3 regions of the Deinococcus malanensis genome follow, and region 3 is predicted to be linked to each of the others. Evidence: riboswitches for the same ligand, from Rfam matches in the RefSeq annotation. Region 3 holds a riboswitch; each other region holds the start of a gene.

Region 1 (6,945 bases), on a different contig from region 3:
CTGTCGAGCGCACTGCCCAGCTTGACCCCCGGGTTCAGCTGATCCGGCAGGACAACACCGGGAAGGCCGGAGCGCTCAATCACGCCCTGCAGTACGTGCGCTATCCGGTGGCCGTCAGCGTGGACGCCGACTCGGCCATCGCCCCGGGCACCCTGGCTGCCCTGGCCCGCCACTTCCACGACCCCCGGGTAGGTGCGGTGGCTGGTGACGTACGCGTGGCCGGTGACGCCAAGCTGATTACCCACGTTCAGGACATGGAGTACACCGTCGGGCAGCATATGGAAAAGCGCGCGCAGTGCATGCTGGGCACCGTGTCGGTGGTGCCGGGAGCTGCCGGGGCCTTCCGTACTGAACTGCTGAGGGAACTCGGTGGCTACAGCCGCGACACCCTCACGGAAGACATGGATCTGACCATCGCCATCGCCGCCGCCGGTTACGAGGTGCGCTTCGAGCCCCGGGCCCTGAGCTTCACCGAGCCGCCCCAGGCGCTGAAGCATCTGTGGCGTCAGCGGATGCGCTGGATGTACGGCACCTTCCAGACGATGATCAAATACCGTCATCTGATGTTCAACCCCCGCGCCGGGAAGGTAGGTCTGCTGACGCTGCCCTACATGCTGCTCTACGGACTGGTGCTGGGCGGTGTGGGTCCGCTGATCGATATCGCTGCCGTTTCGATTCTGGTGCAGTACTCCACTTTCGACGCCGTGTGGCCCATCATTGCGCACGTTCTGGTGGACTTTGTGATCGTAGGTGCGGCCCTGGCGCTTGGTGGAGCTTCGTGGCGCATGCTGATCTACACGCCAACCCAGCGCTTCTTCCTGCGGCCTTTCGTCGCTATCGTAGTGATGATGACCTGCTGGACCTTCCTTCGCCGCCGCAACGTACACTGGAACAAACTGCCCCGGGTAGGCCTGAATATGGCCATGACCAACCCGGCCGCTAGGACCCCGGCAATGTCTCCTGCCGCTGCCATAGCTCCAGCCACCCTTCCGCTGCCTATGCCCGTCGGGACCGGCCCCGAGGAGCGCGCATCTTGATCGGGAGACTGAGTTGAGGTGGACACGAATGTGCGCCGCGATGGGAGTCTGGGCCCTGGTTGGCACAGCGCAAGCGGCCTCCTGCGGAATGTTCGGCCTGACGGTGAATTCGCCGTCCGTTCTGGGCGCTGTGGAGCAGAAGGTAGGCTGCACCTTCACCTCCACCCGCTGGTTCGTTGACTGGAAACGGCCATTTCCAGGGCAGGCCGCGCTCCAGTTCTTCAAGACGCCGGGCCGGCAGCTTGAGCTGTCCTGGCAGCCACGCATCCGGCTGGGGGAAAACAAATACAAGGGCGTGACCTACCGCGCTATTGCGGCTGGCGAGCACGACGCTTATATCCGGGGGTTCGCCCGCAGTATCCGGACCACCGGCCGCACCATCCCGATCACGTTTGCCCCGGAGATGAATGGCGACTGGGGCGCGTACCAGCTGAGTGCCAGGAACACTCCACAGGACTTCAAGCGGGCCTGGCTGCGTCTGCACCGCATTTTCCGCGAGGAAAAGGCCAACGTCCGGTGGGTCTGGAGCCCCAACATCATCTATCCCACCATGCGGTCGAACTACCGCGCGCTGTACCCGGGTGACGCGTATGTCGACGAGGTCGGTCTGGACGGGTACAACTGGGGCACGACCAATCCCTGGAACCGCTGGAAGACGTTTGCCCAGACCTTTGACCAGTCCTACCGCGCAGTCAAGAAGATCACGAACAAGCCTATGCAGCTTGGCGAGCTGTCCAGCGTGGAGAAGGGTGGAAACAAGGCGGCCTGGATCCGCAATATGTGTCAGGTGCTGCCCAGTTACCCTCAGGTCCGCAAGGTGTTCTGGTTTCATGTGGTAGACCGGAACGTGGACTGGCGTCTGACCACCAGCCAGGCAGCCCTGGACGCCTTTAAGGCCTGTATCCGTAAACAATCCTGAGATAGAAAGATCGTACTGACCGCCGTGACAGGCGGTCTTTTTTTATGTCTGGTTCTGGTTGTTCCTGGGTCCGTCCCAGCTCACTGAAGCTAACCACACCCCTTCACGGGGGGGTGCTGGGCCGGGAGTGATATTTTTGATGCGTTAATCTTGCGACAAAGAGGGAAGCCCGCAGAAGCAGCTTTTCCACCGATAACGGCAAACCCGCTGCGAAGCGGGGACGCAAAGTCACGGGACCCATGAGGTCAGCCGGACCACCGAAAGGAGAAGCGTGATGAAGTGGGCGAATAGGGTCAAATTGGCAGGCTGTGCTTTGATGCTGACACTCGTGACGGGAGCGCAGACCCAGTCGAACGCCCCTACACGCTGGACCGAGAACTTTGATCGCCTGGATACCTCCACCTGGGGCGTGTCCACCTGGAACGGCTTCTGGCAGAACGATCAGGTCAAGGGCGCTTTTCAGAAGCAGAACGTCTATACCGATGGCCGCGGTCACCTCGTTCTGATGCTGGACGTCAAGGCCTGCCCCCAGGGTCTGTGTGCCCAGGCGGCTGAGGTCCAGACCCACCGCCGGTTCGGGTTCGGTCGCTACAGCGTGCGGATGCGCGCTGCCAGCCACACTCCCGAGGCCCGTACGCCCGGACGCGCACGCCCCGGTAATATCAGCGGTGCCTTCAGCTTCTTCAACAACAGCGCCACCGAAATCGACGTGGAGATCGAGGGTCACCGCACCAGTTTCATGAACGCGGCGGCCTGGACCAGCCTGAAGACCAAGACCGCCGCCCTGGTGCCCTCGCCCCAGCGTACCGATCTGGCGCGTGATTTCCACACCTACACCTGGGACTGGCAGCCTCACCGCCTGGCCTTCAGCATTGACGGCGTGAAGGTTTGGGAGACCCGCCAGCACGTGCCCCAGCAGCCCGGGCACCTGATGCTCAATGTCTGGCCCACCATGGACCCCAACTGGGGCGGTCAGGTCAAACCCGGCCGGGTCTACATGCTGGTGGATTCGGTCAGCTTTCAGCCGCTCTGAAGGCCTCTCGGCGGCTCCCCGACATTCCGTTCTGCTCCGGAGACTTCTCTTCCCCCGCCCGCCAGGGTCGGGGATTCTTTCTGTTCGTGCCGAGACAGCAGGAAAGGTGTACAGGACATCTGCCATGGTTCCGCACCCACTGACCCCATAGTTTGAATGTGACATTCGTTACGGAGGGAGTTATGGTTCAGTACAAGTCTCGTGTGGTCCGTCTTCGGCAGGGTGATCTCGAGGTGCACGAGGCTGGGGAAGGAACTCCGCTGGTATTGCTGCATGGAGCTTTTACGGACCACACCATCTGGAACGACCTGGTGACGCGGATGGTAGTACTGGGTTACCGCTGTGTCGTTCCTGACCTGCCGCTGGGCTCGCACCGACAGCCGATGCCGCAGCACGCCGACCTCTCGCCGTCTGGTCTGGCAGATCTCGTGGCGGATCTGATCACGGCACTGGAACTGGCCCCCGCGACCATCATCAGCAACGACACCGCAACAGCAGTGATGCAGCTTGTGCTGACCCGGCATCCCACTGTCACAGGCGCTGCGGTGCTGACCAGTGGTGATGCCTACGAGCACTTTCTGCCCCCCGTGTTCGCTTCTCTCAAAGTGCTGCCCTATGTTCCTGGGGGACTGCAGATGCTGGGGCGGGTGATGCGCCACCCCAGACTCGGGCGTCAGCGCTGGGCCTTCGGACGCCTGAGTACCACCGGCATGAGCACAGAGCAGGCTGAGCGCTGGAGCGCCGGCCTGACCACGAATCCAGGGGTGCGCCGTGATGTCCGCTCCATGATCCGGGGCTTTCACCGCCGTCATACCCTGGGGGCGGCGGCGCTGTTCGGCACGGTTGGCGCGCCGGTCCGAATCGTCTGGGGGCGCGATGACCAGGTGTTTCCGGTCAGGTTGGCTGCGCGGCTGGCCCGTGACCTGCCTCATGCCGACCTGCACGTGCTGGACCACGGCTGGACCTATCTCCAGCTGGACGCCGCTCAGGAACTTTCAGCGCTGGTCCACTCGTTTGTTGGAACGGGTCACGGGCGTCGGTCGCCACAACCTGCACTCGACACCTGAATCCCTGTGGCCCTCAGGTCTCTGCAGGCCCTAAAACCTCTTCGCAGCGCCGCCCTATACTTCGGGGCATGATTGACGCGGCCCAGTTGGACCACCTCGCGCAGCTCGCGCGGCTGCACCTCGAACCTGAAGAGCGCGAATCGATGACCGCCGACCTGAACAGCATCCTGGGGTACTTCGAACAACTCCGGGAAGTGAATACCGACGGTGTCGAGGAAATGCAGCGGCCGGTGGATCTGGTCAACGTGCTGCGTGACGACGTGCCCGGTGAGGTGTTTGCCCCCGAGGTGATCGAGGCCCTGGCCCCCGAGATGCAGGGCGGACAGATCCGCGTGCCCCGCACGGTCGAGGCCGACTGATGCTCGACCTGCGCTTTATCCGCGACAATCCAGAAACCGTCCGCCGCGCCATCGAGGTCAAGGGCGTGAACCTAGACCTGGACGATCTGCTGAGCCTCGACCGTGAACTGACCGCCCGGAAGCAGCAGGTCGAGGCCATGCAGGCCGAGCGCAACGCGAATGCCAAGCTGGTGCCCAAAGCCACCCCCGAGGAGCGCCCGGCCCTGATTCAGAAGGGCAAGGATCTGGGCGACGAACTCAAGGCCCAGGAACCGGCCCTGCGTGCGCAGGAGGAGCAACTGCGTCAGCTGCTGCTGCGCGTGCCGAACATTCCGCATGCCGGAGTGCCGGTCGGGAAGGACGACACCGAGAACGTGGAACTGCGCCGCGAAGGCCAGCTGCCCACCTTCAGCGTGGCGCCGCTGGATCACGTCGAACTGCTGGAAAAACAGGGCTGGAGCGACCCAGAGCGTGTCGCGCGGGTCTCGGGCAGCCGCAGCTACCTGCTTAAGGGCGAGGCGGTCATGCTGGAGATGGCCGTGCTGACCTTTGCGCTGGACTTCCTGAGTGCACGCGGCTTTACGCCGCTGTCCACTACCGCCCTGGCCCGGCCCGAGGCTTTTGTCGGCAGCGGACATTTCCCCGGTGGGGAAGATCAGGTCTACAAGATCGAGGGTGACGAGCTCATGCTGGCGGGCACGGCCGAAGTGCCGGTCAACAGCCTGTTCGCCGGGGAGCAGCTGCCGCTCGATACCCTGCCGGTGACCTATGCCGCCATCAGCGCCGCCTTCCGCAGCGAGGCGGGCAGCGCCGGGCGAGACGTGCGTGGGCTGATCCGTGTCCATGAATTCCGCAAGGTCGAGCAGTACGTGATGTGCCGCGCCGACGAGCACGAGGCCCTGCGGTGGTTCGACACCCTGCTGACCAATGCCGAGGGGCTGCTGCAGGCGCTGGAACTGCCCTACCGCGTCGTTCAGAACTGTACCGGCGACATGGGTGCCGGCAAGGTCCTGATGTACGACATCGAGACCTGGGTACCCAGTGAGGAGAAGTACCGAGAGACGCATTCCTGCTCGTACCTGGGTGACTGGCAGGCCCGCCGCACAGGGCTGCGCTACCGCGACGAGGACGGCAGGCTGGTCTACGCCCACACGCTGAACAACACAGGAATTGCCGCGCCGCGCATTCTCGTGCCCCTGCTGGAAAACCATCAGCTGGCCGACGGCCGTATCCGAATTCCCCAGGCGCTGCGTCCCTACCTGGGCGGCAAAGAAGTGATCGGCCAGCCGGTGCGCTGACAGGGAGCGCCAGACCCGGGTCTGACACAGGGCTGAGCCCTTGAGAAGAGCTGGACGGGTGGGAACTGCGGGCCCCAGGGTCGGATGATCCTGGTCCTTCGCTGATCTCTGGACGGCTGACAGGAATATGCCCTGAACCCTGATTCTCCCAGGATCCGGTCCGGCGGAAGAGACTGGCAGACTACGGAAAAGGAAACGTACTTCCGGACATGAACGGGCGCTCATGTGGAATTGCGGAGGCAGAGCACGACGCAGATGTGCTGCTGCCAAGCTCTCTGCCCCTCTACGTACCTTGCCCTGAGCTCGAAACAAATGGCAGACCCTCTGTGAGAAGTACGGCCCGTCGCGGACGGGGATTCTTCCCCTGCACAGCACCGCGTACACTGCCGTCATGACCCAATCCCTTCAAGACCCGACTGTGCTGCTGATCATGGGCCGTACCCCCGACGAGGTGCGCGCACGCCTGGCAGCTGAACTCGACGCCTTCGAGGCCGAGTTGCGGACCCGCCAGGCCGACTGGTCCGTGACCCAGCCGGGGCGTGAGTGGTCGCCTGCCCAGGAAGCGGAGCACGTGCTGCTGATCAACGAGGGGATTACCCGTCTGGTGGGTCTGCTGATGTCCGACCGGGAACTGCGGCCTCTTCCCCAGACACCGGGCGTGCTGAAAGAGGGCAGGCGTCAGGCGCCGGCGCACACCTTGCCCAGTCCTCACGGGCTGGCCTGGGCAGACCTGGAAGGCCGCTGGGCAGAGCACCGCACGCGACTTGAAGCGGCGGCCGCGCAGCTTCGCGATGTCCCGGAGCGCACCATGTGGCACCCCTTCTATGGCGAACTGGACGCCCTGAACTGGATGCGGATGGTGGCCGGTCACCTGGACAGTCACCGCCGGCTGCTGAAACGGAGTGCGGGCGCGTGACCGGCCCGGACCATGCACCCGCACAGACCAGAACCGACAAGGGCGTGCGCGGTTTTGAACTCGACCTGCATGTGACTTTCACCCGGCCGCTGCCAGAGGCTGAAGCCCTTTCTGTTCTGCTGGCCCTGGAGGGATTCCGGGTCGAGCTGTACCGCCCGCATCCGTCCCCCACCCGTCCAGCCCACGAGGCTCCGGCCATGAAGGCGCCGGCCGAAGTGCCTTCGGCCCGGCTGAACGGTCCGCTGCGCGACCCTGACACGGTGCGGGCGGGTCTGTCGGCATTGCTGCAGGGCCCAGCCCGCTATATCGAGGTCGGAGTCCGCGGCTTCCTGCGCAG
Region 2 (6,945 bases), on a different contig from region 3:
AGCTGTTAATCATCACCATGTGTGCTGGAAGGTCGTTGACGTTGACGGTTGCCAGACAGGCGCTGGTCGGGCCAGTCACTGTGGCTTCGCCGCGCTCATTCGTCTGGAACTGCCGGTTACACGCCGAAATACGGACATTTGCGAGGGGCTGGAGCGTTCCGTTGAGGTCCTGTACCACCCGCACAGTCCGGCGACTCGGGTCGGGTCCGGCGAGCAGTTCAGCAAGCTTATCGGTCGTGGGCAAAAACGTGGAGTAACTCAGCCCGGCCTTCAGGTGCAGAGGTCCTCCTGACAGGGGAAGCGTCGTGCCCACGAAGCCGCCCCACCCGCCCGGTGAGGCATACGTCGCCTGCGCCGAAAGCTGAAGTTGAGGACGAGTCAGAAGGGAAACCGCGTGCGCCCCGCCTTCCAGGGTCCACTGACCGCCCAGCGCCTGCGCGTATCCCACACCCTTGACCGCGAGGTCAAGGGCACCGTCGGTTGCTGCGGTCGCTTCCATTTTCACGGTCCCGGCCCCGACCGGCGTGCTTGTCTGTGCCTTCAGGGAAGAGCGGGCGACGCCATGCTGGTTCAGGTACACGGAACCGAGCAGGTTCCACTGCGTTACGCCGAACTGACCCTGACCGCTGGCTGTCGCGACGCCGCCGAGAGGGCCGCCCGGGTTGCCGTTGAGCTTCAGCTCAATGCGTCCTGTGACGGGTTTTGTGGTGTACGAGGTCCCGGCGGCGAGTTCCCACGGGCCGGCCGTCATCTGCTTGAAGGTCGCGGACGCCGGTCCGTAGGTGCCGCTGATCGTAACGGCGGACAGGGACTGCGCTGAGAAGTCGGCGCGGACCCCGAATTTAGGCCGGCCGGGCAGTTCCTTCCATTGAGTATCCAGCGCTGCCCAACTGCTCCGGCCGCCTGAGGCACTGGCCTGCACCTCGGCCGCTTCAGTGCGGTAGGTGGCGGCCGCTGTCCACGGCACACTCCGCTCAGGGGCCACAAAGAGCGACACGCTGAACGGGCCGGTACTGCCGGTGGCGCTCACCGCCGGGTCACGCAGCTGGCTGTTGACATTTGCTGTGACACTCGCGCTTGCAGTGGCCGTCATCAGGTCTGCTTTCATTCCGACGCGTGCGGCCCCCTGCTCCGGCACCGCTGCGCCTACCTCGACCTGCCGGACGATTCCTCCTGGACGCCAGCGGTGGGCCAGATACGCGCCGCGGCCGACGGTTCCCGCAGGATTGCTCGCATCGGATTCGGCAACATTCAGGCGTGTTTCGCCGTGTGTCACGCTGGCGCTTTTGAGCTTGAAGCCGGAGGCCTGACGTTCGATGTCGGCCTGAACAGCTGTAATCCGGCTGAGGCGCCCGTCAATCAGGAGTGACCCGGTGACACCTGCCGTGACGCCGGATTCTGCTTTCAGGCTGGTTCGCAAGCGGACGCCGTAGGCAGAATCCGCCCCAGCTCCCGTGTGCCCCCGGATGCGTAACGTATGGGTGACGGGTCTGAGGCCGCCTTTGAACGTGACGGTCGCAGTCTGCTGGCTGAGAGCAGCCGGGAGCACGAGCAGCACGGTGCGCTGCTCCCCTGGCATGAGACGCAGGTAGGGGGACTCGATGGTGCCTGAATCGGCGGTGACGGTGACGTCGGCCGCGCCGGTGCCTGTGTTGCGAACCTGGAGCGGAATGCGGGCAGGCGCGTCAGGAAGAACGGCGGCCTCAGCCGGACCCTGAACCACCAGTTGCGCATACTCCGGCCAGCGCACCGGCACTTCGAGATGCTGGACTCCCTGCGGAGTGGTGACGCTGAAAGTCATGACGAAGTTAGCCAGCAAGTTGCCTGGGGTATCGACGCGAAGGGAAAGGGGCAGCAGCGGCGTGGGGCTTGCCGGAAGCTTCCGGGGGTACGTGACGTGAATGCCTGGCGGCAGGTCGCCGATAAGGTTCAGTTCGAGCGGGAGATTGTGTAACTCCGCAGGCAGGTGCATGACCGCCAGCGCCTCGCCGGTCGTGGACAGTGTGACCGCCGGGAGTGCCTTCGTCGGGGAATCCGCCGTGAGTCCGGGCGCCATCGACAGCAGCAAGGCTGCAGTCAGTGACGCCACGCGGGTAAACGCGCGGACAACAGGGCGAGACGAAGGGGCCATCAGCATGAAATCTAGGCGCAGCCCTGTCACACGGGCATGACCCGGGCGTGGCTGAATGCTGCGGTGCCGTGATTGGTGCGCTATGAAGCTGCCGATTGTGTTCTGGTGAGAATCCACGGGGTGGGACAGGGTGGCTGAAGACATTCGGAGCCTTGCTGGTTCAGTTCTTCCGGCCGGGCACTGCCTGGAGGTTCCTTCTTCGTCCTGTTCCCTGTCATGCATCTCGAAGGCTGAAGGCGGGTCAAGGGGGAATGACCGTCACGCCAAGTGTTCTGACATTCACGGCCTTCACGAGCGAGGGATGAGCCTGACGTAAGGAGGAGGTAAGAAAGCCGCCACTACGGTGTGTACATCCATCAGGACCTCCTGCTTGGGTTGGAAAGCAATGAAGCACATTCCGTAACCGGGCACCTGGAATGTGTGGAGCAAGTGGTGCGACCGATCCGGCCTTGCTGAACCATCGTTGTCTCAGCGCTGCCGACTGCTGTTCTAGGAGTCGAAATGAACAACCGTACCCCCCTGTTCGCCGTTCCCTTCCGTACCGCGCTGCTCGCCCTGACCAGCTTGAGCCTGGCTTCCGGCGCCCTCGCGAACACGGGCACCGACACCGTCACCGCCACCGGCACCGTGCCCGCCCCCACCGTCAGCGTCGTGCTCATGACTGATGCGGCCACGCCGGCGGACTTCGGCACCGGCTACGCCCTTAATCAGCTGAACAACAGCACCTTCGCTTACGGCAGCAACTTTCTGATCAAACTTACCTACGCAAACGTCACCACCAACGTCTCTCTGGCCCTCTCCGGCAGCCAAGCGAACTACCTCCTCGCGTACCGCCACACCCCGAGCGGCGGCACCCTCACCTCGGACGTGCCGTTCTCCACCAGCGTCGGCACCGCCACGGCCAGCGGCACAGCGACCGACACGTACGCGAGCGGTGCCACCACCACCGCCTTCAACGCTTTTGGCACTTCGACAGGTGCGACGCGCTTCGCGATCGGCGCAAAATCCACCACCGCCGCCGTCACCAGCCTCAGCACCACCATCACCCTGACCGCCACCGCCAACTAAACCTGAGACTTTTAAGCCGGGCAGAAGGGTACTTCTGTCCGGCTTATGCTGGAGGCCCATGCGACGCCGCTATCTTGCTGTCTGTTTATTGCTGCTTTCCTGCGCCTCGGCGCAGACGGTCAGCGTGCAGATTCTTACGGACGCGAGCCTGCCCGCTGATTTCGGGGTCAATTATCCGCTTGGCCAGACCCGCAACGACGCGTATGTGTACGGAGCGAACTTCATCATAGGCGTGTCGTACGACCTGCCAAGCAGTTCATCTCTGACCTTGAGCCTGTCGGGATCACAAGCGAATTATTTTCTGGCATGGACGGTCGCGGGCAGCGGGATCGACCAGGCGATGGGTACGGCTCTTGGAACGGCCGTAAGCGGGGTGAGCGGGTCCCAGTCCAATGTGTATTACCGGCAGGACGGAACCCTGCATTTGCTGGCGGGCGAAGCGACGCGCTACAGGATCGGAGCGCGGGCAACTCCCGCCGCCACGGCAGACCTGAATACCGTTATCACGCTGACCCTGACCAGCAATTAAGGTGTCTGGGCGCTCTTCAGTGACCTACCAACGGATGAATCCTTTGGCTTTTCAGGCAACGCTTGCGTTCACTACCGCTACGTTGATGCCTGATGGGACGGCCCGCCCCAGGATGTTCCGCGCTGCGTTCAGGTCGGCATTGTCCATATGACCGCAGGCGACACACCGAAAGCGCGACTGACTCGCTCGGTTCTCCCGGCAGGTGTGCCCGCAGGCGTTGCACCGCTGAGAGGTGTACCGGGGGTCTACGCGCACCACTTTCCGAGCGGCCCATTCTGCCTTCTGGGAAAGGAGAGAAAAGAACTGACCCCAGCCCACATCGTGAATGCTGCGGGCCAGGTTGCCCCGTCCCATCGCACCGACGCCTAAGTCTTCGTGGGCTATCAAATCGTTCTCTCGGACGAGTTTGAGAGCGGTCTTGTGGTGGAAGTCGAGTCGCTGCCGTGCGACCTTCCGATGCAGTTTTGCGACCTGTTGGACGGCCTTTCTGCGCCTGTTGCTCCGCTTGTTCCGCTTGCGACTGACCGCACGCTGAGCCACCCGCAGCTTCTTCAGACCCCCCTGAAAGTGACGGGGGTTCTCCACAAACTCCCCATCGGAGGTGATGCAAAACCATGTCGTTCCCACGTCCACACCCACCGAGCTTCCCGAAACGGGAAGCGGCTGGGCTTCCACCTCGCACACGTAGCTGACGTACCATTCTCCGCAGTCCCGCGTGATGGTGGCCGTCTTGACCTTGCCTTCCAACGGGCGGTGCAGCCGGATTCGGATGTTCCCGATTTTGGAGAAGAAAGCGGTCTTGTCCGACACGCTGAATCCCGACTGCGGGTAGCAGATGGAATCGAACCTGTCCCGCCCCTGGAAACGGGGATAGCCGGGCTTGGAGCCTTCCTTGACCCTGCGGAAGAACGCCTTGAATGCCTTGTCCAGGCGCTTGAGAACGTCCTGAAGCACCTGCGAGTAGACCCCGGCGTATTCCGGCAGGGCCGCCTTGATTTCCGTCAGGTACTTCATCTGGTCGTACCCGGTCACGGTCTTCTTTGCCTTGCGGTAGGCGTCCCGGCGTTCCTGTAAGGCCGCGTTGTACAGGTTGCGGCAAAGCCGGAGCTGTTCGGTCAGCGCAGCTTCCTGCGCCTTCGTGGGACGCAGACGGTAGCGGAATGCCTTGAGGTGGGTGGTAGTCTGGATGTGCGTTCACCTCCCTGTAAGGTGTCGCCGTCCCCGCGCCTGACTCCCCAGAAAGGCGGCGGGTTTTTGCTGTTCCAGCATACCACGCGGCGGCGCTTTCGCCTCAGACATAAGCATCAGCACTCCGCCCTTCGGGCGGCTGGGTTATCCATCCCACCCTCGAAAGGGTGGGATGGATAACCCAGCCCCTTCTCAGTAAAGACCGTCGGGGCTGTGGTGGCGGGCTGGTCTCAGCCAAGCTCCATGGCTAAGAATGATCGCTTTAGCGGGCGCCCCGGGCAACTCCTGATGCCCCGCTCAAGAGCGTTCCCGCAAGCGGTGCTGACTGCCTTCACGCAGCCGGTTGTAGACCCGGATTAAGCTCTGCGCAACTGGCATCAGCTCGGAGCGTTCTTCCGGCGTGAGCGTGCTTGGTTTCAGGGTTGCTGCAACACGGAGCCCTTCAGCGAGGATGAGGTACGCGAGGTTCTCCGGAGTCAACGGGTGCAGCCAGAATTCTTTAGTGTCAAACAGAGGCCGGCCCGTGGCCGTGTCATAGCTGTACCCGCCCGCTGTAGTGATGCTCAAGGGGGTAATGGTGGTGATGGTATCGATACGCCAGGGTTGGTTGCGACGTTCGATACAGACGAGACCGCCTATGAAAGGACCCGCAACAACTTCAAGGTTTTCTTGCAGTGCGAGCAGGTCGTACGTGCGAGCAAGAGCTGCTTTTGAAGGCATAACTCCATCCTGATTGAAAGTTGTTATGAGCGCCAGCCTCAGGCCCACCCTATGTTGTTAATAAGTCGAGAGGATTAGCAGGGACCTGGAATTATCCGGGCTTTCTAGTCCCGGCGGTTGGGTGGGACTAGAGTACGGCGCCATGTGGTCATCACTAACTGCTAGGGTCAGCACTCATTAAACCCCATCACTGATGTTGATGTATACGAGGAAGTCGCCCCGCATTTCCCACGCAGATGGGAGTGTGGCAACCTAGTAGTAAAAGTTAGTATTGTTCCTCTGCAACGAGGTTTTCTGATGGCTGGCGTTGGCCAAACGTCGGCCATTGCTCCGGCAAAGCTCTGATCTGCCTAAAATCGATCAATACGGGCCCGGCGGTTTTTATACTGTAAAGAATTACTACTAAAACATGTACTGGACGATCACTGCAGTGTTTTCACAGTATTGAAAAGAACGTGCCGAAGAACCAAAAAAAGGACAGAGGTCCCGCTTAGAAGGCGGTTGCTCTATCCAACTGAGCTAAGGGCGCACGTGGGATTTTGGCCGTGTTGAACGTCCCTTTCGGCCTGAGAAATATAACACGCCAGACCTGGGCTGCACTGCGCCAAACTGCCCAGAGTAAAAAACATCCGTAACCAGGCTTTGCCTGCTAGTGAACAAGACTTCATGCAGCATCGGAAGGACAAGCGTCAGGTCAGGACTCTTCTTCCTTATGGGTCCTGAGGTACGGTGGGGCAGGTGAAGACCCGGCTCAGCTTGCAGGTGAAAGTGCGTCTGACTACTGATCTGAGCGTAAGTCGGTAGCAGTCCTGACGCCGAAAGTATCCCTCTGAGGGGAGCTTTTTGACCGTCGCCGATACGGATCAACGCACAGATCAGCAACTTTGACCCTCCCCAGGATTTCGTGTGCGCTGGCGGTTGATGAAGCCCCTCCAGACACTATTGACCGTCAACAAAAAAAGACCTCCTTTGGGGAGGTCTTTCTTATTCCTGGAGCGGGATCACGGATTCGAACCGAGGCCAGAAGCTTGGAAGGCTGCTGTGCTACCACTACACCAATCCCGCTAATGCGCGTGCGCTGCCCATGGGGCAATCTGGTCGAGGCGACAGGATTCGAACCTGCGACCCCTTGGTCCCAAACCAAGTGCGCTACCGGCCTGCGCTACGCCTCGTCTACACACGCGCGTCCGGAACTATAGCAGACTTCCAGGGCAGTCGCCTAGGTGATCAGGCGTATGCTGGCCCATTGATGAGTGCCGCCCCGAGTTTGAAAACTTATCTGGATCTGGTGAAGTTCGAACACACCGTG
Region 3 (6,945 bases):
TGTGAGCCATGCCGTCAAGGGTGAGATGTAGTCCCCAGAAGCCTTACCAATGAAAAAAGGCAGCCACAGCAACAACCCCAGCAGGTAGACGGGGTAGATTCGAGCGACACGAGCAATCCAGAACTTGCGGGCGTCCACCGTCCGGCGGGCATCGGCGTCAAGGTAGACATAGGTCAGGATGAAGCCCGACAGCACGAAAAACAGCGTGACGCCAACATAGCCGGAATGGAGGATGTTGGAAACCCAGAATGGTGCCCCTTCGAAGGTCCGCAGGCCATAGTGATACAGCACGACGTGCATCGCCGCCAGGAAACGCAGGCCGGTCAATGCATGCAGCGTTGGTGCAGGGAGCGGCGATGTGGTCACACGGTCACTTTAAAAAAACGAGCGTGTATGTGACGCTCACGGAAACTTGAGATCGCACGGGCATCTTCACGTTTTGTGGGCCGTGCCGGGTCCAGGTCTCCAGTCAGGTGCAGCAGCGGGCCATGCACGTAGATAGGATATGTAACCTGTTCAACTTCAGGGATGCGCCCGACGACGGGGCAACTTGCGTATTCTGCAACCCGCTCTTTCATCCAACGAACGAAGATCCATCGTCGGATGAAACACTTGGGGAGGCCATGATCATGGTTTCTCCCGCTCCCTGGTTTAACCGAATGCCAGGCTTTGTAGGCCGCGTCGATCATCGTCAATCCGGTGTTCAGCGCCGTGACGCCAGCAGTGCGGTCAAGGTGCACTTTTCCTCCGGTAGTGGCAGGGGAGATGGGAGAAATCCGGTATGCGCTCCCGGCAGAACCGGAATTGGAGGACAAACATTCCAGATGCTGAAGTTCAGTGGTTCACTACTTCCCAAGGGCTGCTTGGGCGCCGCGAAGACGAGCACAGGGGTCAGGGAGAGTAGCGAGTGCCTGCCGTCCCGTGTGCCCTCGCTTCCAGTAGCTCCACAGCGGCCGTACTGGCCGCCGCAGTCAGACGCCACTGCGCCGTGACTTCACCTGCTGTCAGAGTCAGACTGTAGCGCCCTCCATTTTTGACGGAGTACAGGGTCAGGGCGCTGCCATTGACCTGGAACGTGACCGCACGGTTTGCCAGTTCAATTCGTACGTGTACAGGCGCGGTCCCCAGACCTGCGTCAGGACGAGAGCGTGCGGTTTCGCTGTTGTTGATAAAGAGGCGCCAGACTTTGGTGTGCTCCTCCCGGCGCAACTGAATCACCTTGGGAGTGGTCGCGGCCGAGGTAATGCCTACTGCAACTCCGTCATGGGTAGGAGTTCTGGGCTGACGGAACTTGACTGCGAGCGAGACTGGGTTGGCGTACCGTAGAGGCTGACTGGCGTACGACCCTCCTGCGTCAAGGTTCACGCCAGCCGGCAGGGGAGTGGTGCCATTCAGGCCATTGATCTTCCCGTCGGTCACTTGACCATCGACCAGCGACACCGGAGCTTCTCCCTGGCTGGAATATTGGTTCGTAAACGCCTGGGCAAAGACTGCGGCTGCCGCAGAGGCCCGGCCTGATCCGTCGATCAGCCCGAAAGGGTTCCGGTATGCTCCCGGAACGTGGTCATAGGCCGCCCACGCAATCAGGCCGGAAAACCCGTACTTTTCCGCCCAGTAGACGCTTTCTTCTACAGCACGCTTCTGCATTTCGGGCGTACTCGGCGTGGTGGGCCGTAACCCGAGCGGCAGATCCCACTGCATGCCAGGTACGATCATGCCACTGTCGTCATTGTAGGAAGGCCAGCCCAGTTCCGAGAGAACCATCGGCTTGCGAGCAATGTTATGGTCGCTGATATACCGGTAGATGGTAGCGGGGACAGCATAAGGCCAGAAGCCGTTGTCTGCCCACAGGTAGCTGTTGAAAAACAGCGCGTCAGACAGGTCGTAGATCGACTGGTGGCCCACAGGCGCACCTTCGAACTTCTTGAAGGTATTGTCGAACGCGGCACTGTTGACATACACGCCCAGATGCGGCGCCTCGTCTTTGATCACCTGCTTTAAGCGGCCCATCCAGGTCAGGATTCGGCCCGCGACCTCGGGATCTGCCCACGCGCCGAACCCGTCCGGCTCGTTCTTCAGATTGACGCCGTGTACATTGGCTTTGGCTGCCAGCATCCGGGTCACCCAGCGGGCGTAAGCTTCATGGTAACCGTAGTTTGTCTCCAGTGTGGTCCAGTCAAATCCGCCATGTTCCAAGGTCTCCATCTCCATAAACAGGGTGGGGACGACGTCCAGACCTTCGGCGCCTGCGAGGTCGATAAAGCGGCTGACTGTCTGTAAGCGCGCATCATTGAATGTGCCCTTTCCATCTGTAAATCCGAGTTGTCCCCAGGCGCGGTATTCATGGTCGTAGAAAAGGAAGACGCGCACCGTATTGATGTTCAGTTCCCTCTTCATCTGCTGAAGATCAGCTCGAACCTGTTCGTCCGTCAGCTCTCCGCGTTCGTATTCCCCCCACCAGGAGGGATTCCTTGCCAGCCGTGGCCAGTACATTGCCCCTTTCATTGGCGCTCCCGTACTGGTGAGCTCAGAGGCGGTCATCTGAGACCACTGAGCACCAACAGCACTGGTCACTTCGGTTGGGCGGGTGGGCGCACTTGTACACGCTGTCAGCATCAGGCCCATAAGTAACAGGGCTTCCGACAGAAACACCTTGCCCGGGCGTTGTTCCCAATTATACTTCGGTGTGGCCCGGCTGCTAAGGCGATACCGCTGGCACAGGCCACGAAGGGCATCGACAGGCAACATAGAGTTGAATACGTAACGGATGCCCACAAGGCCTCCCTTCTTTCGGTAGCTCAGCCGACCACTGGGGTCCCGGAAGCTTTGCGTCACCACCTCACAGTGGTTTTGCCGTTGTCGGTTAAGAGAGACAGGCCAGGAGGCTTGTCACCTTGCACAGATTAGAGAAGTGTTGATGACGCTCCCCTTACACCTGGATAACGTGAAGTTCGCTGGTTCACGGGCCGCTTCTCACGTAAGGTCGATACGGACGTCTGGTTTGAAGGCAGCTTTGAGTGCCTTCTGAGGATATGGCGTTCAGGCGGTCATTTCGGTGGTAAGGGAGCGATGGGTTCGAATTCAGTCGCGCTCAACCACCGAAGTGTTGGTCTGTCTTTTCCGCCGCTGACGCAAGAATCATGTCAGGTAGGCTGCTCTACATTGCCAGCATGTCGAGCGCTCCTCAGCCTGAACAGGAATACGCCCGGCTCCTGGACCTTGCCCGGTACGACATTCTCGATACAGCCCCTGAGAAGGCTTTTGACCGCATCACCCGACTGGCAGCCCGGACTCTGCGAGCGCCTTCAGCCGTTCTGAATTTTGTGGATCAGGATCGGCAATGGGGAAAGTCGTGTTTCGGGACGACCGACAGCACAGCTCCGCGCGAGCACTCGTTTTGTGCCTGGACCATCCTGAGCGACGAGGTCCTCACGGTGGCGGATGCCCGCCAGGATCAGCGTTTTCTGGATAATCCGCTGGTCCTTGGGAGCCCGAGTATCCGGATGTACGCGGGCGCACCACTCACCACGCCCAGTGGACACCGTATCGGCTCCCTGTGCGTGTTCGGTGATGCGCCCCTTGACCTTGAGCCGGCGGACCTGGAGGCCCTCCAGGATCTCGCAGCGTTAGTCATGGATGAACTCGAGTTGCGGCTGCACAACCGCGCACTTCAGTCCCAGGTGAGCATGCAGGGCCAGCAGCTGCAGGAATTGCGCCAGTTGGTGACGCACGCCCAGGTTCTGGAAGACATCAACAGGCTGCTGGACGCCACATTGAGTCCTCAGGAGGCCACCCTGGAAGTCTCGCGCCTGATCGGAACAGCCATTCACGCGGACTGGACCGGACTGATGGCTTTTGAAGCGGACACCATGACCGTTCAGGTCGCCCACCACCAGCCTGACCTGAACCCAGCCCTGCTGGCATTCGCGGCGCGCCTGCCCGACCTCGCGGGCGGCGTGACGCGTTCCCTACGAAACACGAAGCACACCACTTATCTCGAGGACTACCCGCAGCATCCCCTGGCACTGCCGGAAGGGGTTGAGGCTGGGCTCAAGTCAGCCGCGTGGGTGCCACTCGGTCAGCATGCGAACATCGACTACCTGCTGATTGCCGTTCGCGCTGACCGAGGTCGCCGCGCCGCGTGGCGCGCCAGTGACCGGGCATTGCTGGACGCTGCCGGGCGGAGCGTGCGCGCCGCGCTTGTCCGGCACTCGGTGCTGGAAGCCAGCGTTCTGCAGGCGCGCCGGGACCCATTGACCGGTGTAGCCAACCGCCGCGCGTTTGACCAGGATCTTGAGAGGCGGGCACATTCACGGCAGTCATTTACCCTGGCCTTGATTGATCTGGACGGCTTTAAGCTTGTAAATGATGTCGAAGGGCATGCGCAAGGTGACCGTGTCCTTCAGGTGTTCGCTACGGCACTTCACCATGAAGTCCGGGACTTTGGTCAAGCCTACCGGTACGGAGGCGACGAGTTCGCACTGCTGTTGGACCCGACAAGTGAGGACGACACCATGGAGCACGTCGATATTGCGACCCTGGCTGCCCGTCAGGTGACGGCATTGCCCCTGGGCGCGAGTACTGGCGTGGTCAAGGCAGAAGCGGGGTACTTTTCTGGCACCGAACTGCCGGACCTGGAACGACAGGCCGATCAGCGCATGTATGAAGCCAAACGACGCCGCCAGCGCCTGCGTGCGCAACTGCCGACGAAAGTGTGACAGTCCTGGTGGACCTGGGACGATATTGGCAGGGAGTTCTTTTCCTCCAAATTGGCAGTCTTTAACAGGAAATCTTTCGGCACTGGACATTCTTGAAAGGCGATTTCGAAGCGTAAACGCGAAATCCTCGTTGAGCGGGGCTATTCGACTTACGGGGCAGAATGCAGGTCCTGGCTCACCTCCCTTTTTTGCCTGAAGCACAATGGGATGAGGTTATGAGCACATGGTTTTGCCACCATGCTTCGGCGCGGAGATAACAGTCACTGGGAACCACAGGCACATGGCTATTTGATTAGGGCCTGTATGGTTTGTACGAGGGTCTCGTTGGACGTCTGTGACTTCATGAGGGCAGCAGCAACCCGTTCCACGCTGGGGCGGTCGAGTTCGCTTGCAGAAAACACCAGCACCGGCACGGGAGGGAACTGAGCACGCAGGTGAGGCAGCAGTTCCAGTCCATTTCCATCGGGCAGGCCGAGATCCAGAAGTACCAGATCAAACTGAGAGAGTTGAAGCTCGGTCAGGGCGCCTGCCACGCTCCCGACCTGGGTGATCCTCGTCAGCTCGCCCAGAACCTGGCCCACCACTTCTCGCAGGTCCGCGTCGTCTTCGACATGCAGGACATGTGGCTTTGAATGGTCATCCCGCCTCAAGGCCAGACGCACGGCGGAAAGCAGCCTTGGCGTGTCCAGGGGTTTGTTGAGCCAATCCACCACATACAGAGCGTCACCCAAGAGAGTACTTTTCGTTTCATCAGCAACGGCACTCAAGACCACGATCGGCAGGTCAGCCGTCTGTGGCCGGCTGCGCAGCTCTCGTATAAATGAGATGCCGTCCTTACCGGGAAGTAGCAAGTCCACCAGGAGCGCGTCATACGTGTGTTCGAGGAGCCGCTGCTCGGCCTCCTCGGCGCTATAGGTCAGGTCAGCCGTAATGTTTGCCTTTTGTAAGGTCAGCTGCAGCACATGGGCAATGTTCGGGTCATCCTCGCACACCAGTACCCTGCGACTCACGGCACCCGGCCCAGCGGTGGGCGTAGCAGGGCTAAGCACAGGAAGCTCGAACCAGAACACCGTCCCCCCCTCTGGATGATCGTTGAAGGCGATGGTTCCACCGTGCCGCTCGACAATGGCCCTGCTGATGCTGAGTCCGAGCCCGGTGCCGCCTCGCTCACGGGTGTCTGCCGCGTTCGCCTGAGCGAAACGTTGGAAGATCCGGCTGCGGAACTCCTGCGGTATGCCTTCACCCCGGTCGCGTACACTCACCCGTACCCGGTCTGCATGACGGCCAAGGGCAATGGTGACGGTTTCTCCACGGGGGGAGAACTTCACGGCGTTTGAGATCAGGTTCGCCAGGACCTGAGTCAGCCGGTCTGGATCACCCTGAATACGCACGTCACCCGAGTCATTCAGGTACTCAAGGTTGACGTCGTATTGTTGAGCGTATCCTCGATTCGCATCCACGGATTGCTCGGTGAGGCTTCCAAGGTCCACGGCCTTGATGTGAAAATCCAGCTTGCCGGACTCAAGTTTTTCGACGTCCAACAGGTCATTGATCAGTCGCACGAGGCGTTCGGTGCTGCTGAGCGCAATACCGACCAGGTTCTGTCCGCGCGGCTGGAGTTCGCCGAATATTCCACTTGCGATCAGGCTCAGCGACCCCCGGATGGAAGTGAGCGGCGTACGGAGTTCGTGGCTCACGGTGGACACGAACTCACTTTTCATGCGCTCCACGCGTTTGCGATCACTGACGTCGCGCAGCATCACCAGAACCTCGTCATCCTGTATGCGCACACATCGCACCTCGCACTCGGTAGCCACACTGTCTCCCGAAAGGAGCATTTCCAGGCAGAGGACATCATTTTCGTGCAGAGATGAATGGATGGCACGTTGTAGCGCTTCCGTCTCCTGGGGCGGCAGGACGTCTTGAATGTGCTGCGCGCCGCGAAACACAGTGGGGGAAAGGGCGCCGGCCTGAAGACTCAGCACCCGGCCCTGGTTGTTCAGGTGAATCAGGGTGTCAGGAATTGCGGACAGCAACGCCGTGTTCTGCGCTTCACTGGCTTGAAGTCTGGCATTGGTCGCCTGCGCATATGCCAGGGTCTGCTCCACTGCACGCTGGCTGACGCGCAGTTCGAGTTCGCTGGCGACAAGCGCAGCGAATCGTTCTAGGACCTCGCGCTCCTGCTGGGAAAACGGTAGCCGGGGTTTGCGGTCAATCGCGCAGAGGC

What was found. A riboswitch is a leader RNA that binds a small molecule or an ion and turns the genes downstream of it on or off. The one in region 3 is predicted to bind cyclic di-GMP.
Region 1: linked by a shared signal. The riboswitch ahead of IEY49_RS09950 (family 16 glycosylhydrolase) and the one ahead of IEY49_RS18330 (hypothetical protein) in region 3 are both predicted to bind cyclic di-GMP.
Region 2: linked by a shared signal. The riboswitch ahead of IEY49_RS12180 (hypothetical protein) and the one ahead of IEY49_RS18330 (hypothetical protein) in region 3 are both predicted to bind cyclic di-GMP.

Annotation. Positions count from the first base shown of each region.
Region 1 covers NZ_BMPP01000007.1:103,910-110,854, reverse strand. Annotated here, with positions in the region: gene IEY49_RS09960 (glycosyltransferase family 2 protein) at 1-1,037, shown strand, start outside; gene IEY49_RS09955 (glycoside hydrolase family 26 protein) at 1,066-1,956, shown strand; cyclic di-GMP riboswitch class I at 2,144-2,218, shown strand; gene IEY49_RS09950 (family 16 glycosylhydrolase) at 2,273-2,989, shown strand; gene IEY49_RS09945 (alpha/beta fold hydrolase) at 3,172-4,056, shown strand; gene gatC (Asp-tRNA(Asn)/Glu-tRNA(Gln) amidotransferase subunit GatC) at 4,125-4,415, shown strand; gene serS (serine--tRNA ligase) at 4,415-5,692, shown strand; gene IEY49_RS09930 (DinB family protein) at 6,084-6,608, shown strand; gene IEY49_RS09925 (hypothetical protein) at 6,605-6,945, shown strand, end outside.
Region 2 covers NZ_BMPP01000009.1:152,718-159,662, reverse strand. Annotated here, with positions in the region: gene IEY49_RS12185 (COG1361 family protein) at 1-2,131, opposite strand, end outside; cyclic di-GMP riboswitch class II at 2,501-2,584, shown strand; gene IEY49_RS12180 (hypothetical protein) at 2,633-3,199, shown strand; gene IEY49_RS12175 (hypothetical protein) at 3,258-3,728, shown strand; gene IEY49_RS12170 (RNA-guided endonuclease InsQ/TnpB family protein) at 3,780-4,847, opposite strand; gene IEY49_RS12165 (hypothetical protein) at 5,214-5,636, opposite strand; tRNA gene IEY49_RS12160 (tRNA-Gly) at 6,628-6,701, opposite strand; tRNA gene IEY49_RS12155 (tRNA-Pro) at 6,732-6,808, opposite strand; gene mqnP (menaquinone biosynthesis prenyltransferase MqnP) at 6,886-6,945, shown strand, end outside.
Region 3 covers NZ_BMPP01000021.1:1,367-8,311, reverse strand. Annotated here, with positions in the region: gene IEY49_RS18340 (acyltransferase family protein) at 1-366, opposite strand, end outside; gene IEY49_RS18335 (hypothetical protein) at 363-740, opposite strand; gene IEY49_RS18330 (hypothetical protein) at 892-2,397, opposite strand; cyclic di-GMP riboswitch class I at 2,790-2,865, opposite strand; gene IEY49_RS18325 (sensor domain-containing diguanylate cyclase) at 3,171-4,718, shown strand; gene IEY49_RS18320 (ATP-binding protein) at 5,003-6,945, opposite strand, start outside.